Regions from separate parts of the Bacteroides eggerthii genome, predicted to be linked through region 1. Evidence: riboswitches for the same ligand, from Rfam matches in the RefSeq annotation. Region 1 holds a riboswitch; the other holds the start of a gene.
What was found. Region 1 has a riboswitch for cobalamin ahead of NQ546_RS13625 (TonB-dependent receptor plug domain-containing protein). Riboswitches for the same ligand answer to the same signal wherever they lie in the genome.
Positions count from the first base shown of each region.

Region 2: another riboswitch for cobalamin. It lies ahead of NQ546_RS14330 (tryptophanase); the one in region 1 lies ahead of NQ546_RS13625 (TonB-dependent receptor plug domain-containing protein).

Region 1 is NZ_CP102258.1:3,302,645-3,318,443, reverse strand. Features, by position in the region: gene NQ546_RS13650 (carbamoyltransferase family protein) at 1-851, shown strand, start outside; gene NQ546_RS13645 (DUF5989 family protein) at 853-999, shown strand; gene NQ546_RS13640 (hypothetical protein) at 1,385-2,095, opposite strand; gene NQ546_RS13635 (ATP-binding protein) at 2,100-3,611, opposite strand; gene NQ546_RS13630 (Cof-type HAD-IIB family hydrolase) at 4,185-5,417, opposite strand; cobalamin riboswitch at 5,596-5,790, shown strand; gene NQ546_RS13625 (TonB-dependent receptor plug domain-containing protein) at 5,852-7,870, shown strand; gene NQ546_RS13620 (YncE family protein) at 7,892-9,019, shown strand; gene NQ546_RS13615 (ABC transporter substrate-binding protein) at 9,022-10,158, shown strand; gene NQ546_RS13610 (iron ABC transporter permease) at 10,151-11,179, shown strand; gene NQ546_RS13605 (DUF4250 domain-containing protein) at 11,332-11,508, shown strand; gene NQ546_RS13600 (RNA polymerase sigma factor) at 11,655-12,194, shown strand; gene NQ546_RS13595 (hypothetical protein) at 12,199-12,555, shown strand; gene NQ546_RS13590 (hypothetical protein) at 12,582-13,133, shown strand; gene NQ546_RS13585 (SusC/RagA family TonB-linked outer membrane protein) at 13,343-15,799, shown strand, end outside.
Region 2 is NZ_CP102258.1:3,467,889-3,483,687, reverse strand. Features, by position in the region: gene NQ546_RS14370 (phosphoinositol dihydroceramide synthase) at 1-887, shown strand, start outside; gene NQ546_RS14365 (PI-PLC domain-containing protein) at 899-1,966, shown strand; gene NQ546_RS14360 (Rne/Rng family ribonuclease) at 2,029-3,603, opposite strand; gene NQ546_RS14355 (HU family DNA-binding protein) at 3,896-4,171, opposite strand; gene mutY (A/G-specific adenine glycosylase) at 4,370-5,410, shown strand; gene NQ546_RS14345 (single-stranded DNA-binding protein) at 5,483-5,938, shown strand; gene gldE (gliding motility-associated protein GldE) at 5,962-7,314, shown strand; gene NQ546_RS14335 (4'-phosphopantetheinyl transferase family protein) at 7,314-7,943, shown strand; gene NQ546_RS14330 (tryptophanase) at 7,944-9,317, opposite strand; cobalamin riboswitch at 9,590-9,800, opposite strand; gene NQ546_RS14325 (sensor histidine kinase) at 9,834-11,630, opposite strand; gene NQ546_RS14320 (response regulator transcription factor) at 11,605-12,294, opposite strand; gene NQ546_RS14315 (hypothetical protein) at 12,488-13,690, shown strand; gene NQ546_RS14310 (DUF3805 domain-containing protein) at 13,951-14,760, shown strand; gene NQ546_RS14305 (ABC-F family ATP-binding cassette domain-containing protein) at 14,840-15,799, shown strand, end outside.

The DNA.
Region 1 (15,799 bases):
TACAGTTAATTACGGAAGAGATTTTCTGTAAGTTAGCAGTTACTGTAAAGAACATAGTGGGTAAGACAAATCTATGTATCTCAGGCGGTTGCGCTTTGAATTGTGCTGCCAATGGTGTATTACTAAAGACTCACTTGTTTGACAATATATATGTGCCTTATGCTCCTGATGATTCTGGATGTGCTATTGGTGCAGCATTAGTTTGCTCATCATTGATGAATGGTAAGATTGAGGATACTTCATTCATAGGTCCTGAGTATGATGATAAGCGTATCGTGGCAGCAATTGAATATAACGGATTGATATACAAGCATCTTAAAGATGCAGAATTGTGTGACAAAGTAACAGAACTGTTGCATGAAGGAAAAGTCGTCGGTTGGTACCAAGGCAGAATGGAGTTTGGACCACGAGCTTTGGGTAACAGAAGTATTCTTGCAGATCCGAGGAATACAGAGATGAAAGACAAGATCAACTCCAAGATTAAATTTCGTGAAGAGTTCCGTCCGTTTGCACCTGTAGTACTGGATAAGTATGCAGATGAGATAATGGAACTACACGGAACAGAAAGCGAACACATGATGTTCACCTACACAATGAAGAAAAAGGGATTTGATGCAGTTACTCATGAAGATATGAGTGCAAGAACTCAGATTCTACATAGAGAATATAATAACAAGCTATATAAATTGCTTGAAGCATTCTATGAAAAAACAGAATGCCCGATGTTACTGAACACAAGTTTCAATGTCATGGGTGAACCTATAGTATGCACTCCGGAAGATGCAATTAGGACTTACTTAAACTCTGGTTTGGATGCTTTGGTAATAGGTAATAATTTGATAAAGAAGTGATATGGATTTAATAAAGGAACTATTTATATACATATACTCACAACGGAAATGGTGGCTTGCACCAATCATTCTGTTGCTGTTGATAATTGGGCTATTCGTAATCTTTGCAGATACTGCAATAGCACCATTCATTTACACATTATTCTGATGAAAAAGATTTTTGCACATATCAACTCCGTTGGAAAGATTGTAAACAAGGCTATCGTTACGGTCTTGTTGACACTTGTGTGGTTATTTGTGATAATGCCATATCATATATTCATGCACAGTAACAGAGGAGGTAGATGGATTATTTTCAACAAAACTTATAGTCAAGACGATTTTATTCACATGGGATAAAACATTGGATTATGACAAGAGAACAAATATAGGACATCATTGAAAGGACAGAACCCTCAACAAAGGCAAGTGTTTATTATGCCAGGTGTTATTATCGTGAGCATCCTGCTCCCTTATGTTTATGTAGACTTATACAGTTTACAATAAAAATGGCGTATACCATTTTATTTTTTAGGGATATTTACTGAATACTCCTACTTAAATTTATTTTCTTTCTCTCTCATTTTCTTTATCTTTTCAACTCCCGGCATCTTTTTAGCCAATACACTTTCTCCTGCAGGAAAATAAAGCGGAAAGACCTGAGATAAGAAACTTACAATATCATTACGCTTCTTACCCATGTTGAAAAAAGCAGAACAAACAAAATACATAAGGTCTTGCTGACTACATGTATCTTTTTGCTGAATAGATATTGATGGAGCGATTATCAAGTCATGTTCTGCAAATGCACATGCACAGGCAAGAATTGCTTTCTGTTCTTCTTCGGTAAATATCTTTATTTTCCCTGCCAACCATTCAAGTTCTCTTTGCTGAAGTGCTTGTTGCTTTTCATTCTGATGCTCCAATAGAATTGCTACATTTTCTTGTTGCCTTTCGGTCAAAGCATTTTCCAATGCTTGATTTTTTCGTTTAAGGACATTGAATTTCAGCAATGCGGCAATGTACATACAGAAATAACCTACTGCAATATTGAATATCAGAACAAGCAGATAATTGCTGTTTGAATTTTTGGTATTCTCAGCCATATACTCACTGATAGGAATAACAGCAAATAGCATGATGATGGCTATTGCGTAAAGCACTCTGTATCGCGTTTTATGGTTTACCTGCGGTAAGGAGGCAAACAAAAAGGCGATAATCAAAACGGCAATTATAGCACTGAATGGTATGAAAGATGTTCCCATAGGTTTATTGCTCAGTTTGAGGATTAATTACAATGCGCCAATAGCCAGCTTTATCAGAACCTTCATGGATGAGAATGCCTCTATCTCGAAGATTCTTTATCTGTTTCTTGACACCATCCAAAGAGATCCCCAATTCATTTGCCATTTTTTCACGAGTTATCATCGGGTTAGATATAACCATATCTATTATACGCTGAGCCGTTCTACCAACAGGTTTGTTAGTATTCCTTTTTACAGGGTACTTTTTGGGGGTACTATTTTCGTTTACAGGGTACTTTTTCACCGAACTTTCTTTGTTTACAGGGTACTTTTCGAGGGTACTATTTACCCTGTTGGCTACTTCTTCCACAGGAATTCTTCCGTTTTCGTTCCAGTTCAGATTATAGAACGTGGTATAGAAAGAAGTCGCTTCCGTTTGATATTGCGGTTCTTTTCCTTGCAGGAAGTTGGGTAGTTTTTCCGTCAATTCTCGCATTTTGCGCAAGCCGGAACCACGTTTTTCCATATAATCCAACTGTGTGAACACATCCGCAATGACGGGGTTGCGGCGCATGGACGGCACTTTGTATATGTCACGGTCTTGAATCTGTGTTCCGTCAAGCATTGCGCCCGGTGATACCAGTTCTACACGGTCATCGTAAATATCGATATGTACTTCACCGCCCATCACGGTATAATCTCTATGGATAAGATGGTTTACCAATCCTTCGAAGATGGCACGGTCGGAATAGTCGAGGAGGTTAAGGCGATAGTTTGGCATCTTCACCCAGCCGCTCATGGTATAGTTTTTGATGAAATCCATACCATATTTTAAGAGCAGCACAAGGTTAGCCCGATGTTCTACGGAACTGATGGCATCATCCTTATAGAGTCCAGTCCAACGGGTGCAGAAAATACGCGATTGAAATACCGTGCAATTATCCACAAACAGCAATCCTGCATTGGTCAGTTTGCCGTCAGGAGTTACCAGCCCGAATGATTCCAGATACTTGTCATTCCATTCCTGATGGGTTTGCTCACGGAAAGTATTGGCAAGGATGATGAAAGAATGTTTGCTGGCATCCACTTGGGTAGGCAGTGAATCCCAAGTCATGTGCGTACCTTTCAATACCAATGAAAGAAGTTGTTGCGAATTACATTCCACGCTTTCATTGCCAATTCGCATGTATGCGGTACGTGTTCCATCCTGATAGTAATAATAAGGTGTAAGCGTTCCTGCCTTTACTTTAACTTCAAGCAGGGTATGCCCTTCGTGTTCTATCGGAATAAGTTGAACTTCCGGCACAGGGTCAAGTCTTGCCTTTATCATTTCACTGATAAAATCAGCATCGGCTTGTGGATTCTCCAAACCTACAATCACTCCGTCATCGTTCACTCCATAGAACAAGCTGCCACCGTCCGTGTTGGCAAAAGCCGATACGGATTTAAGCCACGACTTCACTTTCTTACGCTCCAACATTTCCTTGAAATCGTAAGCCGAGCATTCCGCTATCAATGTATTGTTATGTATCTGCATAGTTTCCTTATTGTTGTTTGGGCATAACACCCCAATATCATACACAAAGGTAAGGATAAAACCGAAGAATCTGTTAAAATTGCCACAGACTTTTGATTATTATGCGTTTATATCATGATTTTTATTAAATAAATCCGTACTTTTGCAGTCAAGAGCTGTTGTTGCTTATGAATGCTTATTTTCAGATTTGCGTTATATTTGCAACACGTGTATACAAGTCGCTGATAGATATATCACGTTGATTTTGAGGAAGTCAAATGATTCCGATAAGGAAACAGATAACAAACAATAAGCAAAAGCGTGCAGCTCAATGAGTTGCACGCTTTTTGCATTTATGGGGATATGCTTGCTCAAGGAGCATATTAATAGGGATGACGAAAGCTATTTGCTGGCATCTACTGGAGTGGAAAGTGAGTCTCATGATATGTGCATATCTTTCAAAATTAATGAAAGAATGTGTTATGATTTACATTCTTGTGACAAACTTTCTATCGCCCATTTGTGAATAATCTTGGGCAACTTCTCAGGCAAAGCCGATTTTTAACAAACTACCGTATTATGTGCTTTGTCAACTTATCTTTTTTTTAATACGCTATTTACTACTCTGACAGAAGAGACAAGTTTATTAGTAGAAGTAAATACGTCTACATTCCACACATGCGATGAACGCCCTTTATGTACGATGGTGGCTACTGCTCGTACGGTATCTCCTTCATGTGCGGAGGAAATATGATTTCCACTGACTTGCATGCCCACAATTATTTCATCGGGCTGGCAAGTAATCATGGAGCCGAGTCCGGCAACGGTTTCGGTAAGTGCAAGGGTTGCGCCACCATGCAGAATACCGAAAGGCTGACGGGTGCGATGGTCTACGGGCATGGTTGCTTCTATGCGATTTTCCGAAGCGTAGGTGTATTGGATGCCCAAGTTGCCCATCAGGGCATGGCGTGCTTGTGCGTTTAGCAGATCGAGAGGTATTTCTGAGGCATGAACTTCTGCCAAAATCATTTTTTCAACAGCCTGGGCAACACCGTCTTCTTCGTTGGAAGCCGTCACGTAGTCGGCACAGACTTTTACAGAGTCTTGCGAATGTCCCATGGCTATGCCTAAACCAGCTATTTGAAGCATGTTGACATCGCATACTCCGTCTCCAATAGCAATAACTTCCTCACGAGTGATGTTCAGATGTGACAATAAAGCACCTAAGGTGTTTGCTTTATCAATTCCGCATGGCACGACCTCTAAAAAGTATGGTTCTGAACGAAAAACATCCAAAGTTCCGTTTAAACGCCTTTTCCAATGCTCTTCCAATCCGGTTAATGCTTCTTCGTCGTCACTAACCAACATACATTTGCATGGTGCAAAGTCTATGGCTATGGAGAAATCTTCTTCATTAATGATTTTCAGGTTATTCAGTTTGGCTTCGGTGCGGATATGTTCATTGTTGGGACTATCTGTCAATAGAGTATCATCGTGGTAAGTGAATATGGCGAAACCGTTTTTATGTGCTTTCTTCTCTAAATAAGGCAGCATTTCCGGGTTAATTCGTCGCTCAAACAAGATTTCTCCGTTTTGTGCGTTGATTATCTGACAACCGTTGTAAGAAACAATAAAACCTCCATAATTACCCAGTTCCAGTATTTTTGCTAATGGCATGAGACCGTATGTAGGTCTGCCGGAAGCCAATGCGATACGTATTCCCATTTGTTGTACTTTAAGCAATGATGCAAGCGTGCGTTTGCTTATTTCTTTCTCATTGTTGAGAAGCGTTCCGTCTACGTCAAGAACTAATAATTTATATTTCATGGCGGTTTACTTTTAATTACGCTAACAAAGTTAATAAAATGGCAGTTAAAAACGACTGGATTTATTTTATTTTGACGAAACTTCTTGCAATGGTTTTTGTAGCCGGAATTCTTTGGGAGAGATATCGGTGTTTTTTTGAAAAAACTGTTATAAGATTGGTAGACATATCACATATATTCTTATCTTTGCGGCGTTTTGTTCTGTCTCCTTGTTCGGGGAACAGATGAAAAGGGAATCGGGTGAAAGTCCCGGACAGTCCCGCTGCTGTGAATTTCGTTGAGGGTGTATCATTCTTATGCCACTGTTCTATTAGGAATGGGAAGGCGATACATCAGGAATAAGTCAGAAGACCTGCAAAACAAAGTCGAAAAATTGTCCGTTCGAGGAAAGCGGGCAGTGTGTAAAATGTTTTAAGATAATCTTTAGTAATCATTATGACATTGCTAACCAAAGTGCTGGGGGGATGTTGTGCCTGTCTTTTCTATTTTGCTACGCTTTCTCTTTCAGCGCAGGAGGCGGTGTCGGATACAATTACGGGGAAGGTACACCAAATAGATAAAGTTACTGTGACAGCCCGTAAACTGCCCAATAAAATAACTTCAGCAGTTCCTATTCAGACTTTGTCGCAACAGGACATTAGCCAACTGGGTATACAGAATATGGCTGATGCTGTCCGTCGTTTTGCTGGTGCTAATGTAAAGGACTACGGAGGGATAGGTGGTTTGAAAACAGTTTCTATCCGCAATATGGGAGCGGCGCATACGGCTGTCAGCTATGACGGAGTTGTTGTGAGTAACTGTCAGGCGGGGCAAATAGACATTGGTCGTTTTCCATTGGACAATGTCTCTGTACTCTCTTTGAATATCGGTCAGCCGGAAGATTTATTGCAATCGGCGCGTATGTATGCATCGGCAGGTGTGTTAAGCATTGAAACGGAGAAACCTCATTTTGACGATGGACGTAGCTCGGTATTCAGGGTACAGATGAGAGGTGGCTCTTTCGGTTATGTCAGTCCCTCATTTCGTTGGTGGCAAAAACTGGGTAACCGTACCCGGCTTTCATTGGATACCAATTATATGCGGGCTGATGGGAATTACCCGTTCACATTAGTCAATGGAAAATATGTGACGGAAGAGAAACGCAATAATTCAGCCATTTACAGCTATCAGGCTGAACCTACTTTATTCCATACTTTCAAGGATAGCAGTAATCTGGAATTGAAAGCCTATTACTTCTATTCAAAACGAGGATTACCCGGAGCGGTTACACTTTATAATCCGATTTCGGATGAGACACTTTGGGATGAAAACTCGTTTGTACAAGTACGCTATAAAAAGCAATTCTCGCCGCGATGGTCTATGCAGGTACAAGCTAAGTATAATCATGGGTGGAATAAGTATGAAGATGAGGGTAATGAATATGCAGATGGTCTGTATCGTGCCGTTCATCGGCAAGACGAGTATTATCTGTCGGCAACCGCATTATACCGTCCATGGAATGCTTTATCTTTATCTTTGGCACAAGACGGAGCCATTAATAAGTTGCGCAGTAATTTGCCTGACTGCCCTTTCCCTACAAGATATACTTCACTGACAGCCTTCAATGCACGTTACCGGCAAGGTATGGTAACCGCTACCGGCTCGTTGATTTATACAAATATTACAGAACGGGTGAAGGTAGGTGATGCACCTGCTGATTTTCAGCGTTTGGTACCCTCTTTTACAGTCAGTTTACAGCCATGGCAGGAACAGTTGTTCTTTTTGCGATTGATGTATAAAAGTACTTTCCGTACGCCTACATTCAATGATTTGTATTATTATCGATTGGGTAATAGGAGCCTGCGTCCCGAAAAGGCCAATGAATATAATATTGGGATAACATGGAGCAAGCCTTTTGTGTCTTTCCTCAATTATTTTTCGGTTACTATCGATGGTTATTATAATGATGTAACCGATAAAATTGTTGCATTTCCCACCACCTATGCCTGGAAGATGGCTAACTATGGAAAAGTTCGTGCCACAGGAATAGATGCTACTTTGGCAGCAGCGACTTCATTGAGCAAAAATATCACACTTGTCATATCCGGTGGATATACTTTTCAGAAAGCTATTGACTTGACTGATCCCACTTCCAAGAGTTATAAAGACCAATTACCTTACACGCCGGAGCACAGCGGGAACGTATCTGCTATCCTGGAAATGTTGTGGGTAAATGTAGGATACTCCATAGTAGGGGTGAGTGAGCGATATAGTATGTCACAGAATATACCGGAGAATAGGATTGATGGTTATATGGAACATACGGTCAATTTGTCCAAAGATTTTTCTTTGAAGCGTTGCAAACTTCGCTTACAGGCAGAAATTGTCAATCTGACAGATACACAGTATGACGTGATAAAATATTATCCTATGCCGGGACGTTCGTGGCGACTGACGGGGACAATTGAATTTTAACCAATTAAATAAGTAAGAATTATGAAAGTAAGAAGTTTATTAGTCGGCATGCTTTGCATGCTTGCGTTGAGTGTTTCATTCGCATCTTGTAGTGATGATGACGATGATTTGTTGGATGATTCAGGTTCGACGGTTGCTTTGCCGCAAGTGCGTGCTTTTTTTATGAATGCAGGTTCATATGGTGCTAACAATGCAAACATTGCTTTTTATGCTCCTAACGGTGGTGCTGATTTTGTCAGTGATATATTCCAGAAACAGAATAAGGCTAAGTTGGGAGACATGGGGCAGACGATGATTGAATACAATGAATGTATGTATGTAGCAGTATATGGTTCCAACTATTTGGTGAAACTGAATGCGGCCGGTGTGGAGCAGGCCCGCACGTCATTTGTGGATGATAAAGAGCTGTCGGCAGGTATTCGTTTTATTGATGCTGAGGATGGCTATATCTATGCTTCTTTTCATGGAGGTGTGGTTGCAAAGATCAATGCCAATACATTGAAGGTAGAAAAGAAATTAACCATCGAACAGGGCTATAATCTGGAAGGCGTAGCGATAAGTAATAATATGCTTTATGTTGCCAATTCTTATAAGCAAGTGGACGGGAAATATATTTATCTGACTGACGTATTTGTAATAGACTTGAAAAACTTTACTTTGAAAGAAACGTTGACCGTAGCGTCGAACCCTAATGTGTTGATGGAGGAAGATGACAAGTTATTCTTAATAGCATGGGACTACTCCTCAACAGCAGGTTATGTTTTGCAGATGATTGATCCGGCTGATGGAAACAAGGTAACAACAATCGGTAATGCAACCTTTATGTCGGCTGATGATGATATAGTTTATTTTGTGAACTCTTTGACTATTTGGGGAAATCCTCCGACTGCTACTAACACTTTCAGTACTTATAATATCAAAACAAAGAAACTGAACGAAATCTCATTCTTAAAGAATGCACCGGAAGAACTGGCCACAACATGTCTTTCCATGTTGCAGGTGAATGATAATAACGGTGATATTTATATTGGCACTACTTTCTTCTCAGCGGGTAATGGCAACATCTACCGCTTCAAGAAAGATGGAACTTTTGTAGAAAAGTTCGATTGTGGTGGTCAGAATCCTAATTCTGCCGTATTCTTTAATTAAAGATGAAAAAGATAGCATTATCTGTTTTTATAGGGATGGTAGTCTTGTTTCTTTCCGCTTGTGGCGGAAGGAGCAAGGCTACTTCTGCTTTAGTAACCGGAGACACCATCCCTCTGCGCTATGCCGAGAACCTTACTTTAGTGGCCTATCCCGAATATACCGTCGCTACTTTGCGCAACCCCTGGGATACTTTAAGAACGCTACACACCTATATCTTAGTGCCTGCTGCTGAACCCTTACCCGCACATTTGCCGCAAGGTACGGTGGTGCGTACCCCGCTTTCCAAAGCAGTAGTCTATTCGTCGGTACATTGCGGACTGGTGAACAATTTGGGAGCTTTCAACAGTATCGGTGGTATCTGCGACTTGAAATATATCAAACTGCCAGTCGTGCAGGAAGGCGTTGAACGGGGAACTATTGTCGATTGCGGTGACGGCATGAATCCTGATATGGAAAAGATTATCGACCTGCATCCTGATGCCATTCTGCTTTCTCCGTTTGAAAATAGTGGTGGTTACGGGCGCATTGAGAAGCTGAATATTCCCATTATTGAATGTGCTGATTATATGGAAACTTCCGCTTTGGGACGTGCTGAATGGATGCGTTTTTATGGATTGCTGTTCGGTGCAGCTCCAAAAGCTGATAGTCTTTTTGCTGAAGTAGATAGCTGTTATAAGCGGCTCCAACATCGTGCTATGCTTTCGTCGGTCTCTCTGTCGGTTGTCAGCGAGCTGAAAAGTGGTTCTGCATGGTATGTACCGGGTGGACGTAGCACGATGGGACGTCTTTTTAATGACGCTTGTGGACGGTATGTTTTTGCGGAAGACAAACATAGCGGTTCCATTCCCTTAGCTTTTGAAACGGTCTTTGATAAGGCCGGTGATGCTGATGTTTGGATTATCAAGTACAATCGCGACCGCGATATGAGCTATTCTGATTTGAAAACCGATTATATTGGTTATACGGGTTTTAAGGCATTCAAAACGCGGAATATTTACGGATGTAACACTGCGAAAGTTCCTTTTTATGAAGAAACTCCTTTCCGCCCGGACTATCTGCTGGCGGATTTGATACAGATTCTTCACCCCGAAATAGGAGATTTGGGAGGTTTGCGTTATTTTTGCAAATTGAATGAGTAGAGGAGGAAAATATGGTATCGGATTAGGAATAGTAATTGCATTGCTGTTTGTTGCTAATCTGTTGGTGGGATCGGTTCCGATTCCCGTATCCGATGTCTTTCATATACTTCTTGGAGGTGAAGGCGGGAAGGCAAGTTGGCGTTTTATCGTGTGGGAAGCTCGTCTGCCTCAGGCCATGACGGCATTGCTCTGCGGGAGTGCGCTGGCTGTTTGTGGATTGATGCTGCAAACAGCTTTCAAGAATCCGTTGGCAGGTCCGTCTATTTTGGGCATTAATTCCGGAGCCAGCTTGGGAGTGGCGTTTGTGATGCTGCTGTTTGGTGGTAGCATATCGGCCGGTACTTTCAGCTTGTCTGGTTTCTTTTCCGTATTGGCGGGAGCTTTTGTTGGAGCTATGCTGATAATGGGACTTATTCTTTTCTTTTCTACGTTATTGAAGAGCAATGTCATGCTGCTGATAACAGGTATCATGATAGGTTACATCGCTTCGTCTGCAATCGCTTTGCTGAACTTCTTTGCTACGGCAGAGGGGGTGCAGTCTTATATGATATGGGGATTGGGTAACTTTGGAGGCGTCTCTTTGCAGCAGATGCCTGCTTTTGCATCGGTAACTGTTGCAGGATTGTTTGGTTCTTTATTACTGATAAAACCCTTGAATGCATTGTTGCTGGGTGAACGCTATGCGGAGAACTTAGGAGTCAATATCGGTCGTGTGCGCAATTGGCTGTTGGTCATCACCGGTTTGCTGACTGCCATAACTACCGCTTTTTGCGGACCGGTCGCATTTATTGGCCTTGCTGTGCCTCATATAGCCCGCATGATATTGCGGACTGCCAATCATAATTCTTTGCTACCCGTTACTATTTTGAGTGGAGGGGCGGTGGCTCTGCTTTGCAATCTTATCTGTGTCCTGCCCGGTGAGGCCGGTATTATTCCTTTGAATGCGGTTACACCGATTATTGGAGCGCCGGTAATCATCTATGTGATCGTCAGCCAAAGAAATCCGCAACATTTTAACTGATTTTTTCCCCGAAAACTCTTTACCGGAATAAATGTTTACTCAATCGTTTGCATAGATAACTGTCAGATTTAAAAGGATTATGCCATTTCATATTATTTTTTATTGTATTTTTGCCCCTGGTATTAGTTTTAATTTAAACAAAGATTGTGGCTATGAAATTACCCGAAGATCCGATGATGCTGTATAGCTTCATCAATATGAAGTTACGTGATTTTTATCCTTCACTGGATGCACTTTGTGAAGATATGAATGTAGAAAGAGACGAAATTGTCCGGACGCTGAAAACGGTGGGATTTGAGTATAATCCTGCACGAAACAGATTCTGGTAATTGCTGTAAGCTTATAAACAGAGAAGTTGGGGCTGTGTCTTGGCAAAGATGCAGCCCCAACTTTTTGTTAATAAACGCCAAATATGCCCCTCCTCATTTAACTTCCCCGCTTTTTATCTTTCTAACCTGTAAAACCCGGTGAACTGATGATTAACGAAAACAAGATTCGACAAATATATAAATCCAATCGCGAGCAGGGCTTTCGGCTGTTGGTGGAATATTTTCAAGAACCGATATATTATTATATACGGCGTTTGGTGGTTCTGCATGAAGATGCGGAAGATGTGTTGCAGGAGGTTTTTATTCAGATATACAGACATTGGGATCAGTTTCGCAACGAAAGTTCATTGAGCACATGGATTTACCGGATTGCGACGAATGAAAGTCTCCGTCTGCTGAACAGCCGTAAAAAGCGGGAAACAGTTTCCACTGAAGACATGCAGGAAAGTCTGATTTCCCAGCTAAGGGCGTCCGATTATGTGGATTATGAGAATGAATTGGCCGTCAAATTTCAGGAAGCGATACTGAGGCTGCCGGAAAAGCAAAGGCTAGTATTCAATCTTCGCTATTATGATGAACTTGATTATGAAGAAATAGCTCATATTCTGGACGGTAAGGTTGATGCGCTTAAGGTCAACTATCATTATGCGAAAGAGAAGATTAAAGAGTACATACTAAATAATTAAGACTATGAAAAAAGACTTTGACTTTGATGATATAGGAAAAAAGACGCCTTATCGTGTGCCCGAAGGTTTTTTTGATGAGATGCAACGTGAGGTGCAAAAACGCACTTATGCTGACAAACCGGCAAATCGTCGCTTATGGATAGCTGCTTCCACAAGTATTGTCGTGGCTGCGGTGTTAATAGGCTTTCTGTTCATGCCGTTTCATTTCCGGCAAAATGATCCCGGAAGGACTGGCTTGCAGAGGCCGGATACTGAAAATTATACGGCGGCAATATCTGCCGATAAATGGATTCGTGAAATGTCGGACGAGGAGCTGGAAGAGCTCGTCAGCTTCTCCGAAAACGATATGTTTTTAAATTAATAGTATTGTCTTAAAAAGAAAAGTTTATGAAAACAAAATTTATTTATGCATTTCTGACATGCCTCGTGATGGGCTGCCAACTCAGTGTTTCTGCCCAAAATCAAGTGAATAAGGGTAAAAAAATGAACCGGACACCGGAGCAATTCATGGAACGCCAGACTCATCAAATGGTCAAAACGCTGATGCTGGATGATGCTGCCACTGCCAAATTCGTTCCGGTTTATCAGAACTATTTGAAGGAACTTCGGGAGTGCAGAATGATGAATCGTAAACAAACTCCTGCAAGGCAAAAGGTGGAGAAGCCGGGGGTAAAGCCGGAATCTAAGCCGTTGCTGACGGATGCCGAGGTAGAACAGCAGATTAAAGGACGTTTTGCACAAAGCCGTAAGATATTGGATGTGCGCGAGAAATATTATAATGAGTTCAGGAAAATACTCTCCCCTAAACAGATTATGAAAATATATCAGACGGAGAAGAGCAATGCTAATAAGCTGAAGAAAGAATTTGACCGCAGAAAGAGACAGGCGGCTGTGCAAGGAAAATACAAACATCCGGTACGCTCTGCCCAAAAGTCCTAAAATCCTCTTAGGCAGTCTTCTGCAAATCGGCATATATTTCAATGTGACAATTGGGTATATGCCGATTTTTTTTAGAATAATTTATTAAAAAAAGAGTACGAATAGCAATCTTATATTTTTGTTTCGTAGTATTTTAATATTTTTATTTGAGTACAACAATATTTTATTTACGTCTTTTAGACAAATGTAACAAAATCTTGTTAACCATTATGAGAAAAGACAAAGAAATGAAAAAAACTTCGAAACAAAATTGGGAGGGCTTCAAAAGGCGTACTCCTATTATTTTAGGACTATCGGCAGTATTATGTATGCCCGCTGTATGTTCCTACGCGAGTACAAACAATACGGTTGCCGGTGAATCAGTCCACTCTATTCTGCAGGGGCGTACTGTTACAGGCAAAATCCTAGATGAAACGGGAGAACCGTTAATTGGAGTATCTGTATTGGTTAAGGGTACAACAGTAGGTACAATTACCGATATTGACGGTAATTATTCTCTGGAAATTCCTTCTGGTAAGAATATTCTCGTTATATCTTATATAGGATACAAAACACAGGATATTGCTGTGGGCAAAAGTAATCAGTTGAATGTTAAAATGGAGGCTGATACACAAGCGTTGGATGAAGTGATAGTTGTGGGATACGGTACAGTGAAAAAGCGTGATGTGACAGGTGCGGTGTCTTCTATGAAAAGTAAAGACGTCGTTATTGCGCCTACTAATAATGTGATGGAAGCTCTATCCGGTAAGATTGCGGGTATGGATATTATGAAAACCAGCGGGCAGGTAGGTGAGGATGATGATGTGAAGATTCTGCTGCGCGGTTCCCGTTCCATTTATGGTGATAACACTCCGCTGTTTATTATTGACGGTATTCCGGGGAATTATAATCAGATCAATCCTTCTGACATTGAAACCGTAGATGTCCTGAAAGATGCTTCTTCAACGGCAATCTACGGTTCTGCCGGAGCGAATGGTGTAGTTATTATTACGACTAAACGTGGAGTTGCAGGAAAGGCTACGGTTAATTTTGATGCCTATTATGGATTTAGCGGTACTCCTGATTTTTACCATGGAATGGTAGGAGACGAATGGACACGATATCAGCGTGAATCTTATAAATATATCAATGGGCAATATCCGGCTGATATGTCTGCTATTCTTACTGATCCTGTTAAATTGGAAGCCTATAATCAGGGAAAATGGATTGATTGGGTAGATGAGGCAGCAGGAAATACCGCTACGACCCAGAAGTATAGCCTGTCTGTAACAGGGGGATCGGAGAAGACAAAAATCTTTGCATCAGCTGCTTATACTCGTGAAGAAGGCTTGTTAAGTAATGATAACAGGGGTAAGTATGCGATGCGATTGAATATCGATCAAGAGATATTTTCATGGGCTAAGGTTGGTTTTACCTCAAACTTGACGTATACAGATAGAAATCAAGGGGTAAAAAACACGTTTACTAAAGCGCTTTCTGTATTTCCTTTAGGAGATGCATACGACGAGAATGGTAATATCAATCATGAGTATGCTCCTAATGAATATTCCCCGTTGGGTGATTTTATTCCCGACCAGTATGTGAATAATACTAAGGGGACTTATATCAATGTAAATGGAAACCTTGAGCTGACTCCTTTGAAAGGCTTAAGCTTTAAATCAGTAATAAGTGCCACTTTGAATAATTCTCGTGCAGGAACATTTTTAGGTGCACAATGCAACGCTAATCTTCCGACTTATGCAAGTTCTCCGCATGCTTCTATTTTGAACTCATATACACGTGGATATACATGGGAAAATATATTGTCTTATAACAAGACAATCGCCGAGAATCATTCTATCGGAGGAACCTTTGTGACCTCTTGGAGTCATAATCAGGAGGAAAGCAATATGGCTGCGGGTAGCGGTCAGGATTTGGATGCGTGGTCATTCTGGCGTTTGACGTCAGCGACTTCTCCACATGTAGAATCAGATTTTGCACAGACTCAAAAAATGTCTTATGCCGTCCGTTTTAATTATTCATATAAGGGAAAGTATCTGTTGACATTCTCTAATCGTTGGGATGGAGTGTCTTGGCTGGCCAATAAATGGGATAGTTTTCCGGCAGCGGCATTGGCTTGGCGTATTTCTGATGAAACTTTTATGGAATCGACTCATGATTGGTTGAGCAATCTGAAATTACGTGTGGGGTATGGTGTTACCGGTAATTCGGGAGGAGTCGGTGCATACGGAACTCTTACCAATGCTATTATTTATTCCGGTTCAGGCATCAGTATCGGAGGTAATAATGCTCCGTTTGCCCAGTACACAGGTACCTATTCCAATCCTGATCTGGCTTGGGAGAAGTCGCACAACTGGAATGTCGGCATTGACTTAGGCTTTTTGAACAACCGTATTGACGGTTCGATTGAATGGTTCACTACAAAGACAAAAGGATTGTTGTTTAAGCGCACTTTACCCGTAACGACCGGTAATACCGGTTGGGGGCGCCCTCTAGATGTATGGGAGAATCTGGCTGAAACAAGTAATATGGGAGTTGAGGCAACCATTAATTCTCATAATATAAAGACTAAGGACTTTTCTTGGGATACGACGCTGTCGTTTACGTGGAGTAAGGAGAAAATCAATTCTCTGCCGACAGGCGATTTGATCAAAGAAAATTTGTTT
Region 2 (15,799 bases), 170 kb from region 1:
TTGTCATTACGGTGCTGTTCTTGTTGCTGACGGCAGCTTGCATAGGTTTGCGGGCAGAACATTTCCTGATGACGGGCTTGTTTGTCGTGCTGTTTTTTGCAGGAAAAACGACTCGTAAACTGGCGGTAGCGTTGCTTCCTTTTATCATTTTCGGCATTTCTTACGACTGGATGCGGGTATATCCGAATTATCAGGTGAATCCTATTGATGTGCAGGGGTTGTATGAGGCGGAGAAGTCATTGTTCGGGATCTCGCTTGGCGGAACAACGCTGATTCCTTGTGAATATTTTGCACAGAATCACTGTTCGATAGCCGATTTCTTTGCGGGCATATTCTATCTTTGCTGGGTGCCTGTTCCTATCGTATTCGGTTTGTGGCTTTATTTGAAAGGAGAACGTACAGTGTATCTCCGTTTCTCCATGGTTTTTCTGTTGGTAAATCTTATCGGGTTTGCCGGATATTATATTTATCCGGCAGCTCCGCCTTGGTACGCCATGAACTATGGCTTCGAGCCTATTCTTGATACTCCGGGCAATGTGGCGGGATTGGGGCGTTTTGACGAATTGTTGGGATGTTCCGTTTTCCATTCTATCTATGGACGGAATGCCAATGTCTTTGCGGCTGTTCCTTCGTTACATGCGGCGTATATGGTTGTCGCATTGGCGTATGCCGTTATGGGACATTGCAAGAAGTGGCTGATAGCTTTGTTCTCCGTAATTATGGTGGGTATCTGGTGGACAGCTGTCTACTCCGGCCATCATTATCTGATTGATGTCATGCTGGGCGTCGCTTGTGCCTTGTCCGGAGTGCTGATATTTGAGAAAGGACTGATGAAGTGGGGGGCATTTAAGCGTTTCTTTGAGAGATACAACTGCTATATAAAATAAGGAGGTAATTGATGAAATCGACTTTGACGAATGGCGTCGGATGTGAGGGCTGGATGTCTGAGCTGCCGGATGACGTACTGTTATCAAAACTTTCTATTCCGGGTACGCATAACTCTATGAGTTATACATGCTATGAAGCAAATATTATATTGAAGATTATTTCCGGCCTTTCTAAACTGGGAAAAGACCGACTCGCAGAATTGGTTAGTCAAATCGTAGAACTCAAGAAGAACTCCGAATTGTCCAAGTTGGGAGACGTACTTCCAGAGGAACTACATCCTATATTGAACTGTACAGCTGCCTGTCAGTCTAAGACCTTGACGGAGCAGTTACAGTTGGGCGCCCGTTTCTTCGATCTCCGGTTAAATCATGAATTGAAGTTCTATCATGGCATTACTCCTTTGGGATTGGATGTGCAGACAGATGCCATGCCTGTACTCGATAAATTCTTGGAAGAACATCCGGGTGAAACGATATTACTGCGTGTCAAATCGGAGAATACTATCGAGGAAACAGTATACCGGGAGAGGCTTGAGGAAGAGGTTGTCAATAAGTATAGTTCGCGATTCTGGACTTGGAATTCGGGCTATACAGGTCCCGGTGTGAAGGATGAGCATGGTACGGTTATCCCGACTTTGGGCGAAACGAGGGGGAAGATTGTCTTGTTCAATTCATATCAGCTTTCTAAAGCGGAAAGCTATATTGGCTACCGGCTTTGCTTCTATGAACCGAAAAGTGATACTGAGGTGTTTCCGTTTACCTGCCAGCATTTGCAGGATGTGTTTCAGCCGGGTTCACAGGAAGAAAAGATTGCTTATGTCAAGGAAAACGCTTTGGCTGCCGATAAGGCTACTGATCCTATTTACTTTATCAATTTTGTCAGTAGTATTGACAGTTTTAAGCTGGGTAAAATAACGATACCTATCCCGCTTCCTCAGGCATGTGCCCAGTTGAATAATCCTGAAGTGAGGAAAATGCTTGAGGAAAACATAAAGCGGACGGCAGGTATTATGGTGTTCGACTTTCTGGGATTTAATGAAAAAGCTTCTTCCTATGTCCTAGAACTTAATTTCCGGTGATTTTTCAGCGAAACCAATAAAAAAAGACGGCGAAGTATTTGCTTTTACTTCGCCGTCTTTTTTTATTTGATTTCGATTTCTTCTTTCATATCAATCTCTTCTCCTTGCGGATCGTAGAAGATATATTCCAGAAACGCTAATTTCTGGCTTGGAATAATCTTGATACCGAATCCGTATTTCATTTGCCACTTCCGTTTCAGTGAGAGAACTCCCTGATTGATATAGGCAGCGATATACGGGTGGATGTGTAACGAGAATTTCTTTATCTTCAATTTGTTGACAAGGTAGTCAATTTTACTCTCTAATGTGTCTGTAAAGAGAATGGACGATTTGATAGTGCCTTTGCCGAAGCAAGTAGGACAGGTCTCCGTTGTGTTTACATCCATTGCCGGACGCACTCGCTGACGCGTTATCTGCATCAATCCGAATTTGCTAAGTGGCAGGATATTATGGCGCGCTCTGTCTTTCTGCATGTTGGCACACATACGTTCGTAAAGCTTTTGCCTGTTTTCGGCTTCATTCATATCGATGAAATCCACCACGATGATACCACCCATATCTCTTAACCGTAATTGGCGTGCAAGCTCATCGGCTGCTCCCAGATTCACTTCCAGTGCGTTAGCTTCCTGTCCGTTGGCATTCTTGGTGCGATTACCGCTGTTCACATCTACTACGTGAAGCGCCTCAGTGTGCTCAATAATCAGGTAGGCCCCACTTTTGTACGAAACAGTTTTGCCAAATGACGACTTAATCTGTTTGGTGATACCGAAATTGTCGTAAATGGGAAGTTGTCCTTTGTACAGCTTTACAATTCCTGCCCGTTCAGGGGCAATGAGTGTTACGTAATCCCTTATTTCGTTGAATACAGCTTCGTTGTTCACGTAGATGTTTTCGAAAGAAGGATTAAACAAGTCGCGTAATAAGCCTACGGCGCGGCTGGTTTCTTCGTAAATCAGTGTCGGAAACTTGGTCGCTTTTTGTACTTTCGTAATAGCTTCTTCCCAGTGTTTCAGTAATACTTTAAGCTCTCCGTCAAGCTCTGCTACGCGTTTTCCTTCGGCAACAGTACGCACGATAACCCCAAAGTTCTTGGGCTTGATGCTCATTAGTAGTTGTTTGAGGCGGGCGCGTTCTTCGCTTGATTTAATTTTTTGTGATACGGAAACTTTATCATTGAAAGGAATTAGCACAAGATATCTTCCGGCAAAAGAGAGTTCGGAGGTCAGGCGCGGTCCTTTAGTTGAGATAGGTTCCTTTACGATTTGCACCACTACTTCTTGTCCTACCTTGAGTGTGTTGGAAACTGTTCCGTCTTTTTCAAGATCGGGAAGTATGGTTGCTTTAGTGATTGGATTAAGCTTTTTTTTATCGCTTAAAGTTTGCTTTACGTATTTCTCTAATGAGTTAAATTGAGGACCTAAGTCCAAATAATGAAGAAAAGCATCTTTCTCGTAACCCACGTCCACGAAGCAGGCATTCAGGCCTGGCATCAATTTCTTGACGCGTCCCAAATACATATTGCCCACAGAGAAGGAAATATTTCTTCCTTCGCTTTGGAGTTCTACCAGGCTTTTGTCTTCGAGCAGAGCGATGGAGACCTCTTTGGGCTGTACGTCTACAACGAGTTCGCTTGTCACAATTATTTGCTTTTACATTTATTATACAGAAATTTTCTGTTTGGATTGACCGATGCATCAATCTTTTGTATATTGGTGATCGGCTTAATACTTAAACAAAGAACAAACCCGCGAGACAATTACCTTCACAAGTTTGTTCTTTATTTTGTCCTTCAGACTAAAAATTACTTTTTGCTTTTATGTCTGTTCTTTCTTAGTCTTTTTTTACGCTTGTGCGTAGACATTTTATGTCTTTTTTTCTTCTTTCCGCTTGGCATAGCTTCAAAATTTTACGGGTTAATACTATTGTTTATTATTTTTTCACAGCAATGGTGAATGTCTTAGCAGGTTTAAAAGCCGGAATGTTGTGTTCCGGAATAATGATAGTAGTGTTCTTTGAGATGTTGCGAGCTGTTTTCTGAGCTCTTTTCTTCACTACAAAACTACCAAACCCGCGGAGATAAACATTTTCATCTTTTGATAAAGATGCCTTCACTGCGTCCATGAACGCTTCAACGGTTGTCAGTACTGTGACTTTGTCAATTCCGGTGTTCTTTGTAATTTCGTTTACAATATCAGCTTTAGTCATTTTTCCTAAAAAAAAATATTATTACTATTGTTTTCTAATTTTTTGGACTGCAAATATATAGCTTTTTGGCGGCTCTAAAAAATATATTTCGGACAATTTTCTAAAAAAGTCCAAGCATTAAGTTTTGTTAGATTGAAAATCTGTATTTTTGTTCTTCCGAAAAATAAGGTGCACTCTTTTGTAAATATGGACTTTGAGATGAATATATTGACTGAAACTTTGCTGGATTGGTATGCGGATAACAAACGTGATTTGCCTTGGAGAGATACTGCTGATCCTTATCGGATATGGATTTCCGAGATTATTTTGCAGCAGACGAGAGTTGTGCAGGGATATGAGTATTTCCTTCGCTTTATTCGTCGTTTTCCTGATGTGGAAACTTTGGCTGCGGCTTCAGAAGATGAGGTTCTGAAGTACTGGCAAGGGTTGGGATATTATTCTCGTGCCCGTAATTTGCATGCGGCAGCCAAGAGTATGAACGGTAAGTTTCCGGCAAGTTATCAGGAAGTGCGTGCTTTGAAAGGTGTGGGCGATTATACGGCTGCTGCCATTTGTTCCATTGCCTATAATATGCCGTATGCGGTGGTGGACGGAAATGTTTATCGCGTACTTTCCCGCTATTGGGGCGTTGATACTCCCATTGATTCAACGGAAGGAAAGAGGCTTTTTGCAGTTTTGGCCGATGAGATGCTTGATAAATCCCGACCTGCGATTTATAACCAAGCTATTATGGATTTTGGAGCTGTTCAGTGTACACCGCAGGCTCCTAATTGTATGTTTTGCCCTTTGGCCGATAGCTGCACAGCTTTATCGAAAGGCTTGGTGATGCAGCTTCCGGTGAAGCGGCATAAGACAAAAACATCCAACCGTTATTTTAATTATATATATGTACGCATGGGCGCGTGTACCTTTATACATAAGCGGACGGCTGATGATATTTGGAAAAATCTGTTTGAGTTGCCGCTGATTGAAGCGGATAAGGCTTTGTCGGAGGAAGAATTTTTGTCATCGGCTTCTTTTCGTTTGTTGCTGGCAGAAGGAGAGTGTCCGGAAGTGCGTTCTGTGCTCCGGAATGTGAAGCATGTTTTATCGCATAGGGTGATTTATGCCAACTTTTATGAAGTGGTTCTTCCGGAAAACTCCCGTTCGTTTTCGGACTATCAGTGCATCAGGGTAGAAGATTTGGAACAATACCCGGTATCGCGTTTAGTGCATGCATTCTTGGAGAAATATATATAAAAGTTTGTTGTATTCTTGCATGATGTTGTTATTCTCGTTAATTTTGGCAGCAAATTAAAAAAACGAAAGCGTATGTCGGTAAATAAGGTGATATTGTTAGGAAATGTGGGGCAACCCCCAAAAGTGACCTACTACGATGGCGGTAATTGTGTAGCGCAAGTGTCTTTCGCTACCTCTGAAAAGGGGTATACTTTACAGAATGGGACGCAAATTCCGGATCGCACTGAATGGCATAATTTAGTCTTTCGTAACCGGCTGGCTGAAATCGTTGACCAATATGTGCATAAAGGGGATAAGCTTTATGTGGAAGGTAAAATACGGACTCGTTCGTACGATGATCAGACCGGTGCAAAACGTTATATTACAGAAATTTTTGTAGATAACATGGAAATGCTTTCTCCGAGAAATGCTGCCTCCGGAACTGCGGTTCAGGCAGGTATGCCGGGGCAAGCGGGTATTCCAGTACAGTCAACACAATCGCAGGTTGCTCCTGCACAAAATAATCCGACGGACGATTTACCGTTCTAATTGTTTAACTAAAACCAAAATCTTTGGACCCAGACGCTTATTTATGCCAGTTGGCAGATATTTTTAACGGTATAACCGTACATGCTCCTTCTATTTCGGCTATTATAGCCATTGTCTTGGCAGGTGTGCTTTTACTTGCTTCCGGTTTCGCTTCAGCTTCCGAGATAGCATTTTTCTCATTATCTCCCTCCGATTTGAGTGCCATTGAAGAAGGGAAACACCCTTCTGATGAGAAAATCAGGAATTTGTTGGATGATACGGAACGCTTGTTGGCTACGATATTGATTACGAACAATTTTGTGAACGTAACGATTATTATGCTCTGCAATTTCTTCTTTATGAATGTGTTCCTGTTTCATTCGGCTATTGCGGAGTTTTTGATCCTGACAGTTGTCCTGACTTTCTTATTGTTGCTTTTTGGCGAGATTATGCCGAAGATTTATTCTGCACAGAAGACGTTGGCTTTTTGTCGTTTCGCAGCTCCCGGTATTATGGCATGCCGTTCTGTTTTTTATCCGTTGTCATCGTTATTGGTACGTTCCACTTCGTTTCTCAATAAGCACTTTGTACGCAAAAATCATAATATTTCGGTAGACGAACTCTCGCATGCACTGGAATTGACAGATAAGGCTGAACTTTCGGAAGAAAATAATATACTGGAGGGGATCATTCGTTTTGGCGGAGAGACGGCTAAGGAGGTGATGACATCACGTTTGGATGTGGTGGACCTGGAGATTCGCACTCCTTTTAAGGACGTATTGAAGTGTATCGTGGAGAATGCCTACTCACGTATCCCTGTTTATGCGGAGACGCGTGATAATATAAAGGGAGTGCTCTATATCAAGGATTTGCTCCCTCATCTGAACAAAGGGGATAATTTCCGTTGGCAGTCATTGATTCGTCCTGCCTATTTTGTTCCGGAAACCAAGATGATTGATGATTTACTTCGTGACTTTCAGGCAAATAAAATTCATATTGCTATTGTGGTAGATGAGTTTGGAGGAACGTCGGGTATTGTCACGATGGAGGATATCATTGAAGAAATTGTAGGTGAAATACGTGATGAGTATGATGATGAAGAGCGTACGTATGCTGTGCTCAATGATCATACATGGGTATTTGAAGCTAAAACACAGTTGACGGATTTCTATAAGATAACCAAAATTGATGAAGAAACTTTTGATGAAGTAGCAGGTGATGCAGATACTTTGGCCGGGCTTTTGCTTGAACTGAAGGGAGAATTTCCGGTACTCCACGAAAAGGTGGCTTACGATTGCTATGAATTTGAGGTTCTCGAAATGGATAATCGCCGTATCCTAAAGGTGAAGTTCACAGTCAATGAACCAGCTGGTGAAGGTTCTGAAACAGAAAAATAATGCCTGTTTTTAAACAATATATCGGGAGTTCTTGCAGGTGGGGTATTTGGAAAGCAGATGAAACAGTGGAAGAGCTGCTTGCTTTGCTTCCCCATAAGGAAAAATATGAGGCTGATATTTGCGGATTTACGGCTAATTCTCGTAAATTGGAACGGTTGGCAGTTCGTGTATTATTGTATGAAATGCTTGGTGAAGAAAAGGAGATTGGTTATCGGTCCAGTGGAAAACCTTATTTGGCAGACGGCTCTGCTTCTATCAGTATTTCGCATACTAAAGGCTATGTAGCTGTTCTGTTGGGCGGGCCGGAAAAAGAAGTGGGTATTGATGTCGAATGTTATGGCGAACGCGTACGGAAAGTTGCTCATAAGTTCGTGCGGGAAGATGAAAGTGTATCTTGGTATAAAGGTACGGAAACCTGGTCGTTGCTGCTCCACTGGTCTGCAAAGGAAACAATGTTTAAATGTATGAATACTTCCGATGTTGATTTCCGGAAACATCTGCACATATTGCCTTTTACGGTTGAAGAACAAGGAGTATTCTCCGCCGTCGAATACCGTACGGCGGAGAAACGGAACTTTCGGATTCACTACTACTTGTTTCCGGATTTTGTTTTGACGTTAAGTCTGTGATTATAATCTTTCCAACTGTACTGTAAAATGGCGCATTAATGGAGCTTCCCAGGCAATGCGTACGCCTCTTGTGATTGTTTCGCGTTTGTCATATACATTTTTGAGTGCAGCGGCTATTACATTCATATGGTTATCCGTATACACGCGGCGTGGAATGGCAAGGCGGAGTAAATCCAGTCCGTTGAAACGGTTTTTTCGGGTAACCGGATCGCGATCGGCAAGTAGGTAACCTATCTCGCATCCGCGTATGCCGGCTTCCAGATACAACTCAATGGTCAATGTCTGTGCCGGGAACTCTTCTTTGGGAACATGCGTCAGTACCTTTGGGGCGTCTACAAAAATGGCATGGCCTCCGGCAGGGCGTTGATAAGGTATTTTATATTCGTCTAATTTTCTTGCCAGATATTCTACCTGACGAATACGGGTTTCAAGATTATCGAATTCGGTGTTTTCATCCAGACCGATAGCAAGTGCATTCATGTCGCGACCATTCATACCGCCATAGGTAAGGTAGCCTTCAAACTGCACACAAAATCCTTTTGCTCCTTCGTACCAATCCTGTCGGCGGGTTGCTATAAATCCGCCCATATTTACGATGCCGTCTTTCTTGGCACTCATTGTCATACCGTCTGCGAGTGCAAACATTTCTTTAGTGATTTCCTTGATGCTTTTATCCTTGTAGCCTTCTTCGCGTGTCTTAATGAAATAGGCATTTTCGGCAAAACGGGCAGAGTCGAATAGAACAGGCTTGTTGTATTTGTCGGCAATGCTCCGGACATCACGTAAGTTCTGCATGGATACGGGTTGACCTCCGGCTGTGTTATTGGTGATAGTGACGATGATAAACGGTATGCGGTCATTATGTTCCTGCAACACTTTTTCCAGTTTGGCCGGGTCTACATTTCCTTTAAACGGGATCTCCAATTGTGTTTGTTTGGCTTCGTCTATTGTACAGTCCAATGCGATTGCCTTTCGGCTTTCGATATGTCCTTTGGTAGTATCAAAATGGGAATTTCCCGGCACAATATCTCCTTCATGTATCAGATAAGAGAATAATACATTCTCAGCTGCACGTCCTTGATGAGTAGGGATTATGTATTCAAAACCGGTCAGGCGGGTGATAACTTCTTTCAGGTTAAAGAAAGAAGAAGCGCCTGCATAACTTTCATCTCCAAGCATAATGCCTGCCCATTGCCGGTCGCTCATGGCTCCTGTTCCAGAGTCGGTGATGAGGTCAATGTAGACTTGTTCTGATTTCAGTTGAAAAACATTGTAATGGGCTTCTTTCAACCATTGTTCACGTTCTTGACGGGTACTTTTGCGGATAGGCTCCACCATTTTTATTTTCCATGATTCGGCAAATGGTAATTCCATAGTTTATTTTTTTATTGAGTTAGACAATAAGTTAACGGTTAAATCTGTTTATAACGTCTTTTTGTGCCGAATGTAGTGATTTTATAGGTGACTGACAATAGATTTGTGACTTTTTGTAAGAAAATGTCCGGGCGAATCACTTCGACCGGACATCATTTAAATAAACTTGGCAGAGTTTATTCCTTTTTACTTTCTTTGAAAGAGTTTGGATGAATGAAATGATTGGATGATTTATCCGGTTCATTAGACTCAACGCTTTTTCCTCGAAAGCAATGATAAAATGGTGCATGGCAGGTCTTCTGACTTGTTTCTGTTACAGACTGCCTTCCCGGAATATATTTCCAGTGGCATGGGTAGAGAGTTTTATTGTCTGCAACATTGTGTGAAACTTACAGCAGCGGGACTGTCCAGGACTTACACCTGATTCCCTTTTAATTGCCTCCTTTGAAAAAAGGAAGCAAACCAATGCATTGCAAAGATAATGAAAAAAGTAACAAACGGGAATGAATAGGAAAATTATTTCTCCTTTGCCAGCGTAAATACAAATTCCAGTCCGCCACCTTGATTATTTTTGGCGGAAATTGTTCCACCATGAATAATGACAGCGTTTTTCACGATAGCAAGCCCCAAACCTGTACCGCCCAGCTTACGTGAGCGTCCTTTATCTACGCGGTAAAAGCGTTCGAACAAACGGTTCAGGTGTTCCGGTGAAACGCCTATTCCTGTATCGGCAAAACTAAAATAATAGAAATTCTCGTCTTCGCGGAAACAGTTGATATTAATATGGATATTTGTTCCGGCATAGGCTATGGCATTGTCCATTAGGTTACGGAAGATAGAATAGAGCAGTGAATAGTTACCTTTCAGCTGTATTTTGGGTTGCAGACTGTTGACTACAGTTATACGCTTCTCTTCCAGTTCCAATGAAACTTCATTGACTATGCTGGAGACGAGCATACTGATGTCCACTTTTTCCATATCAATCATATTGGCTGCTTCGTCCATGCGTGTCAGTACGGAAATGTCCCGTAATAAGCGGCTGAGGCGGTTGCTTTGAGCATAGCATCGTTCGAGAAAAGTCTGTATCTTCTCATGGGGAATGTTTTCGTTGTTGACAATGGTTTCCAAATAGCCTTGTATGCTGCTTACGGGGGTTTTCAGTTCATGGGCTATGTTCTGTGTCAGTTGGCGTTTCAAGCGTACCTGTTCTTCCTCCTGTGTGATGTCATTAATGGAGATTTCAAAACTCAGGTCTTGGAAGATGATGCACTCTACGATGAATATACGCCCGTTTTTATTAATGTTGATGGACAGTCGTTTTTCTTCTTTATCCGAAGGGCGTCTTTGCGCCTTGCTGATGAAGTCGGTAATTTTCTGAAACTCACAGACAGAGAATATCTCTTCAGTGGTTTGTAGATTAGAGTCTGAAATTAAGTTGCTGTATTGAGTAAAAAGGTTGTTGACGAGAATTTCCTTCTTGTCTTTAGTAAATACTCCCAATCCTTCGCGAGAGGTCTGCAAATGGGTGATCAGTTTTTCACGCTCGATATATAGTGCTTCTTTGGTTTCACGCAGGCGTTTATATATTTGTATGATATGTTGGGAGATTTCGCCGAGTTCATTGTGTGGGAAAGCAGATTGTATATCGGTTTCCACTGGTTCGTTTCTATCGGCACGTTTGGCAAACTCGCGTAAGTGGCTGATTGCCATACCCAGTTTGGATGTAAATTTGTAGAATACAAATATCAGCAATAGAGTAACGATAGTCGTAAACCAAAGATAATGCTGGTCGGCAGCCAGGCTGTTTATCAGATTTACGTTGTAGGGCAATGCTGAACGGATGATATAATGGGGATAGAGAGTGGCCGAATAGAAATAGGGTATGCCGGTTGTTTCGGAAGTACGTCTTAAATCATATCCTTTTCCGTTTTTTAGTGCCTTTTGAATTTCCTGGCGATTGATATGGTTGTTGAATACTTCTTGGGACGTTTCGTTGTAGCTGTCATAAAGCACGTCTCCATGTAGATTTACGATAGTGACGCGGAGATCCTTGTTCGACCCTTTGACTATATATTGGTTCAAGACGGAGGTCCATAAGCTGTCGGGAGTGCTTCGCAGTTCCTGTTGCAGACGTTCATTGTAGTCCTGAAGTTGTGTGTCAAGCAGCTCTACTTTGTACTCTTTTTCCCGCTGATACTGATAGGCGATGAAGCAGACAGCAAAAACAAGAAACAATGAAATCACCGAAAGGAACAACTTCCGGCTGAATGACAGGACGTGTCTGTCATTATTGGGCTTCGAAACAATATCCATATCCTAAACGAGTTACAATGCATTTGCCGTAAATTCCTATTTTTTTGCGCAGACGAGTGATGTTTACGTCTATGGTGCGGTCCAGTACATATACTTCGTCACTCCAGATACGTCCTAAAATGTCCTCACGTGAGAATACGCGCCCTTTGTTTTGAAGTAGTAGGAGCAATATCTCGAATTCCTTTTTGGTAAGTGGCGCTTCTTCACCGTCTATACTTACTTTCTTTTTGATGATGTCAAGCACCAGTGATTCATAGACGATTTGTTCTGGCGCACGTTCTCTTTCTCCTTGCTGGGTACGGCGCAGTACGGCTTTGACGCGTGCCGCTACTTCGCGCAGAGAAAACGGTTTGGAGATATAATCATCTGCGCCTAGATTAAATCCGGTTACCGTATCATTTTCTGTGTCTTTAGCGGTAATGAATATGATAGGAACTTTGGCTGTCTTTTTGTCTTTTTTCAGCATACTTGCCATTTTGAATCCGGAGATTTCTCCCATCATCACATCCAACAATAGCAAATTGTAGGCACTGATATCCAATTTCAAGGCTTCTTCTGCGGAATTGGCGGTGTCTACTACGTAACCTTCGTTTTCAAGATTGAACTTTAAGATTTCGCATAAATCTTCTTCGTCGTCTACAACTAAAATCCGGTATTCGTTCATTGTACTTTTTAATTAATGTAATGGGAGGCATACAGCGTCTCTTTATTACAAAGTTAAACTTTATTTCTTTTCATCGACAAAATTGCGGCGTTTTTGTTACGATAGAGTGAAACAAGTGTTACATTGCGATTACAAAATCCCGGTTTCCCCCAATTAAGTATTATCTTTGTATTGTTTTAAGGTTGGTGGCTATATGAAAGAATTATTGAATATAATGAGAAGGAGGCGGTCTAAATGGTGCATGCCGCTGGTTGGTGCTGTATCGGTGGCTGTAATCATCGGTTCGATTTGGCTGAACGTTGCTCCTTTCAGTTCAGGTTTTGAGATAACGGATGAATTAGGTGGAAATATTTTCCCTTCCAGTATTTTATGTGTTGCGACAACGGATGCTCAGGTCATTATACCGGTGGACTCGATGTTTGTCGGAAACCCGAAATCATGCATTGCAGTGAGGGTGCGTTCCGCAAAAGCATATAGCCGGGTGAGGGTAGAGGTGGCGGAAACTCCTTTTTTCTCCCGTTCTGTTTCGGAGTTCGTATTGGCGAAGCCGCGTACTGAATATATTATTTACCCTGATATTATTTGGAATTATGAAGCATTGAGAAATAATAATCAGGCGGAGCCGATTAGCGTTGCCGTTACGTTGGAAATGAACGGAAAAGAGTTGGGGCAACGGGTACGTACTTTTTCTGTACGTAGCATTAATGAGTGCCTATTGGGGTATGTGACAGGAGGTACAAAATTTCATGATACCGGAATCTTCTTTGCCGCTTATGTAAATGAGGAAAATCCTATGATAGACCAACTGTTGCGTGAGGCTTTGAACACTCGCATTGTGAATCGTTTCCTTGGTTATCAGGGAGGTCCTGAGGCTGTTGATAATCAGGTTTACGCTTTATGGAATGTTTTGCAGAAACGCAAATTCCGTTATAGTTCCGTATCCAACACAAGTTTGTCCAGTAATGTTGTTTTCTCTCAACGGGTCCGTACGTTTGATGATGCTTTGGAATCGTCGCAAATAAATTGTGTGGATGGCAGCGTCTTGTTTGCTTCTTTGCTTCGTGCCATTAATATGGAGCCGATATTGGTGCGGACACCCGGTCATATGTTTGTGGGGTATTATACTGATGCAAATCACAAAGACATGAAGTTCCTTGAAACGACTATGATTGGTGATGTTGATTTGGATGATTTTTTTCCTGATGAACAATTGGACTCTACTATGATCGGAAAAACACAGAATCAGATGTCCCGTATCACTTTTGATAAGTCTAAAGAGTATGCAAACAGGAAATATAAGGAAAATGAAAAAGGTATTCACTCCGGTAAATTGAATTATATGTTTTTGGAAATATCCAAGGAAGTAAGAAGGCAGATACAGCCAATAGGAAAATAGTTGAAATGGACAAGTTGTGAAATACTGCTCAAAACTAATTTTTTATCGCATTTTATTTTATGATGTAAATTTCCTATCTTTGCACTCAGAATGTGGATTTTAAGATATGATTAAAATATTGGAGACCTAAAAGTCTTCATTCATAGATGATGATTGGAACAGTCGGTTCGTGAGAATCGGCTGTTTTTTGTTTCGATTGTTTGCATATCAGGAGTGGTAGTGTTACTTTTGCAAGGAAGAAGTTATTTAGTCAATGAAATATGAAACAAGGTAAGAAATTTATTTCTCCGGGAGCATGGTTCTCTATGGTCTATCCGGCAGACTGGAACGAATTTGAAGACGGGGAAGGTTCTTTCCTGTTTTATAATCCTAACGAGTGGACAGGTAATTTCCGTATATCGGCCTATAAGGGCAGTGCGACGTATGGCAAGGAAGCTGTTGAACAGGAACTGAAGGAGAACACCTCGGCTACATCTGTAAAGATAGGGCCTGTGTCGTGTGCGTACAGCAAGGAAATGTTCGAGGAAGAAGGGGTGTACTATACATCTCATCTTTGGGTTACGGGAATGGGCGACGTTGCGTTTGAATGTTCGTTTACGGTGCGTAAGGGAGAGCCGGTGACGGAAGCCGAAAACATAATAGCCTCACTGGAAGTACGCAGGGCCAATCAGAAATATCCGGCGGAGATCATCCCGGTACGCCTGTCTGAAATTTATCAGATAAATGAGGCGTATGAGTGGGTGAGTAACACAGTGAAAGAATACCTGAAGAAAGACTTTCAGGGACAGGAAGAAGACATTGCCAATATGCAACAGGTTATGGATAGCGGCAATATCGGTGCCAAGAAAAAGGAAGCCTGGCTCGCTTTGGGCATTACGCTTTGTGCCATTCTTGCCAATGAAGTGGAGGGCTTTGAATGGCGTACGTTGATTGACGGTAATCGTGAAGCTCCTGTTCTTGTGAACGTAGCAGACGGTGCTATGATAGACCCGATGAAATTAGTATGGAGTAAGGTGAAAGCCGGAGAAGCCTGTTATCTTGCGGAGATTTATAAAAACTTGCTTTCATAGCAGCTTTTTCTGATGATCACTGCCGTTCCGCATAACGGCTTTCAAATTTTAATTCTCTCAATTCTTAATTTAATAAGCTTTGGCAGCAGTAAATTCAATTCTTCAAGTGGAAAACTTGACCAAGTCATTCGGTGATCTGGTACTATTCGAGAATATCTTTTTGGGCTTATCCGAAGGGCAGCGTGTGGGCCTCATTGCTAAAAATGGCAGCGGCAAGTCCACATTGCTGAACATTCTTTCCGGAAAGGAAGGTTATGATAGTGGCACAATTTCTTTCAGACGCGATGTAAGAGTCGGATATCTGGAACAGGATCCTCAGTATCCGGAGGAACTGACCGTTCTCGAAGCTTGTTTTCATCATGGCAACAGCACCGTAGAACTGATTAAGGAGTACGAACGCTGCATGGAGACGGAGGGACACCCCGGTTTGGACGAAATTTTGGTGCGTATGGATCAGGAGAAGGCCTGGGAGTACGAACAGAAGGCCAAGCAAATCCTTTCCCAATTGAAAATCCGTGATTTCAACCAGCAGGTAAAGTCGCTTTCCGGCGGACAATTGAAGCGCGTAGCGCTTGCCAATACGCTTATCACCGAGCCTGATTTGTTGATACTGGATGAGCCTACCAACCATCTTGACCTTGATATGACCGAATGGTTGGAAGACTATTTGCGCCGTACCAACCTCACTCTGCTGATGGTGACGCACGACCGGTATTTCCTTGACCGCGTTTGCTCGGAGATTGTCGAAATAGACAACCGCCGGATATACCAGTACAAAGGTAATTACAGCTATTATCTGGAAAAGCGCGAAGAACGCATCGAAGCAAAGACGGTAGAGATAGAACGCGCCAATAATCTGTATCGCACTGAACTTGAGTGGATGCGCCGTATGCCACAGGCCAGAGGGCACAAAGCGCGTTACCGGGAAGATGCTTTTTATGAGTTGGAGAAGGTGGCCAAGCAGCGTTTCAACAACGACAATGTGAAGCTGGATGTAAAAGCGTCTTACATCGGCAGTAAGATATTTGAGGCAGATCAT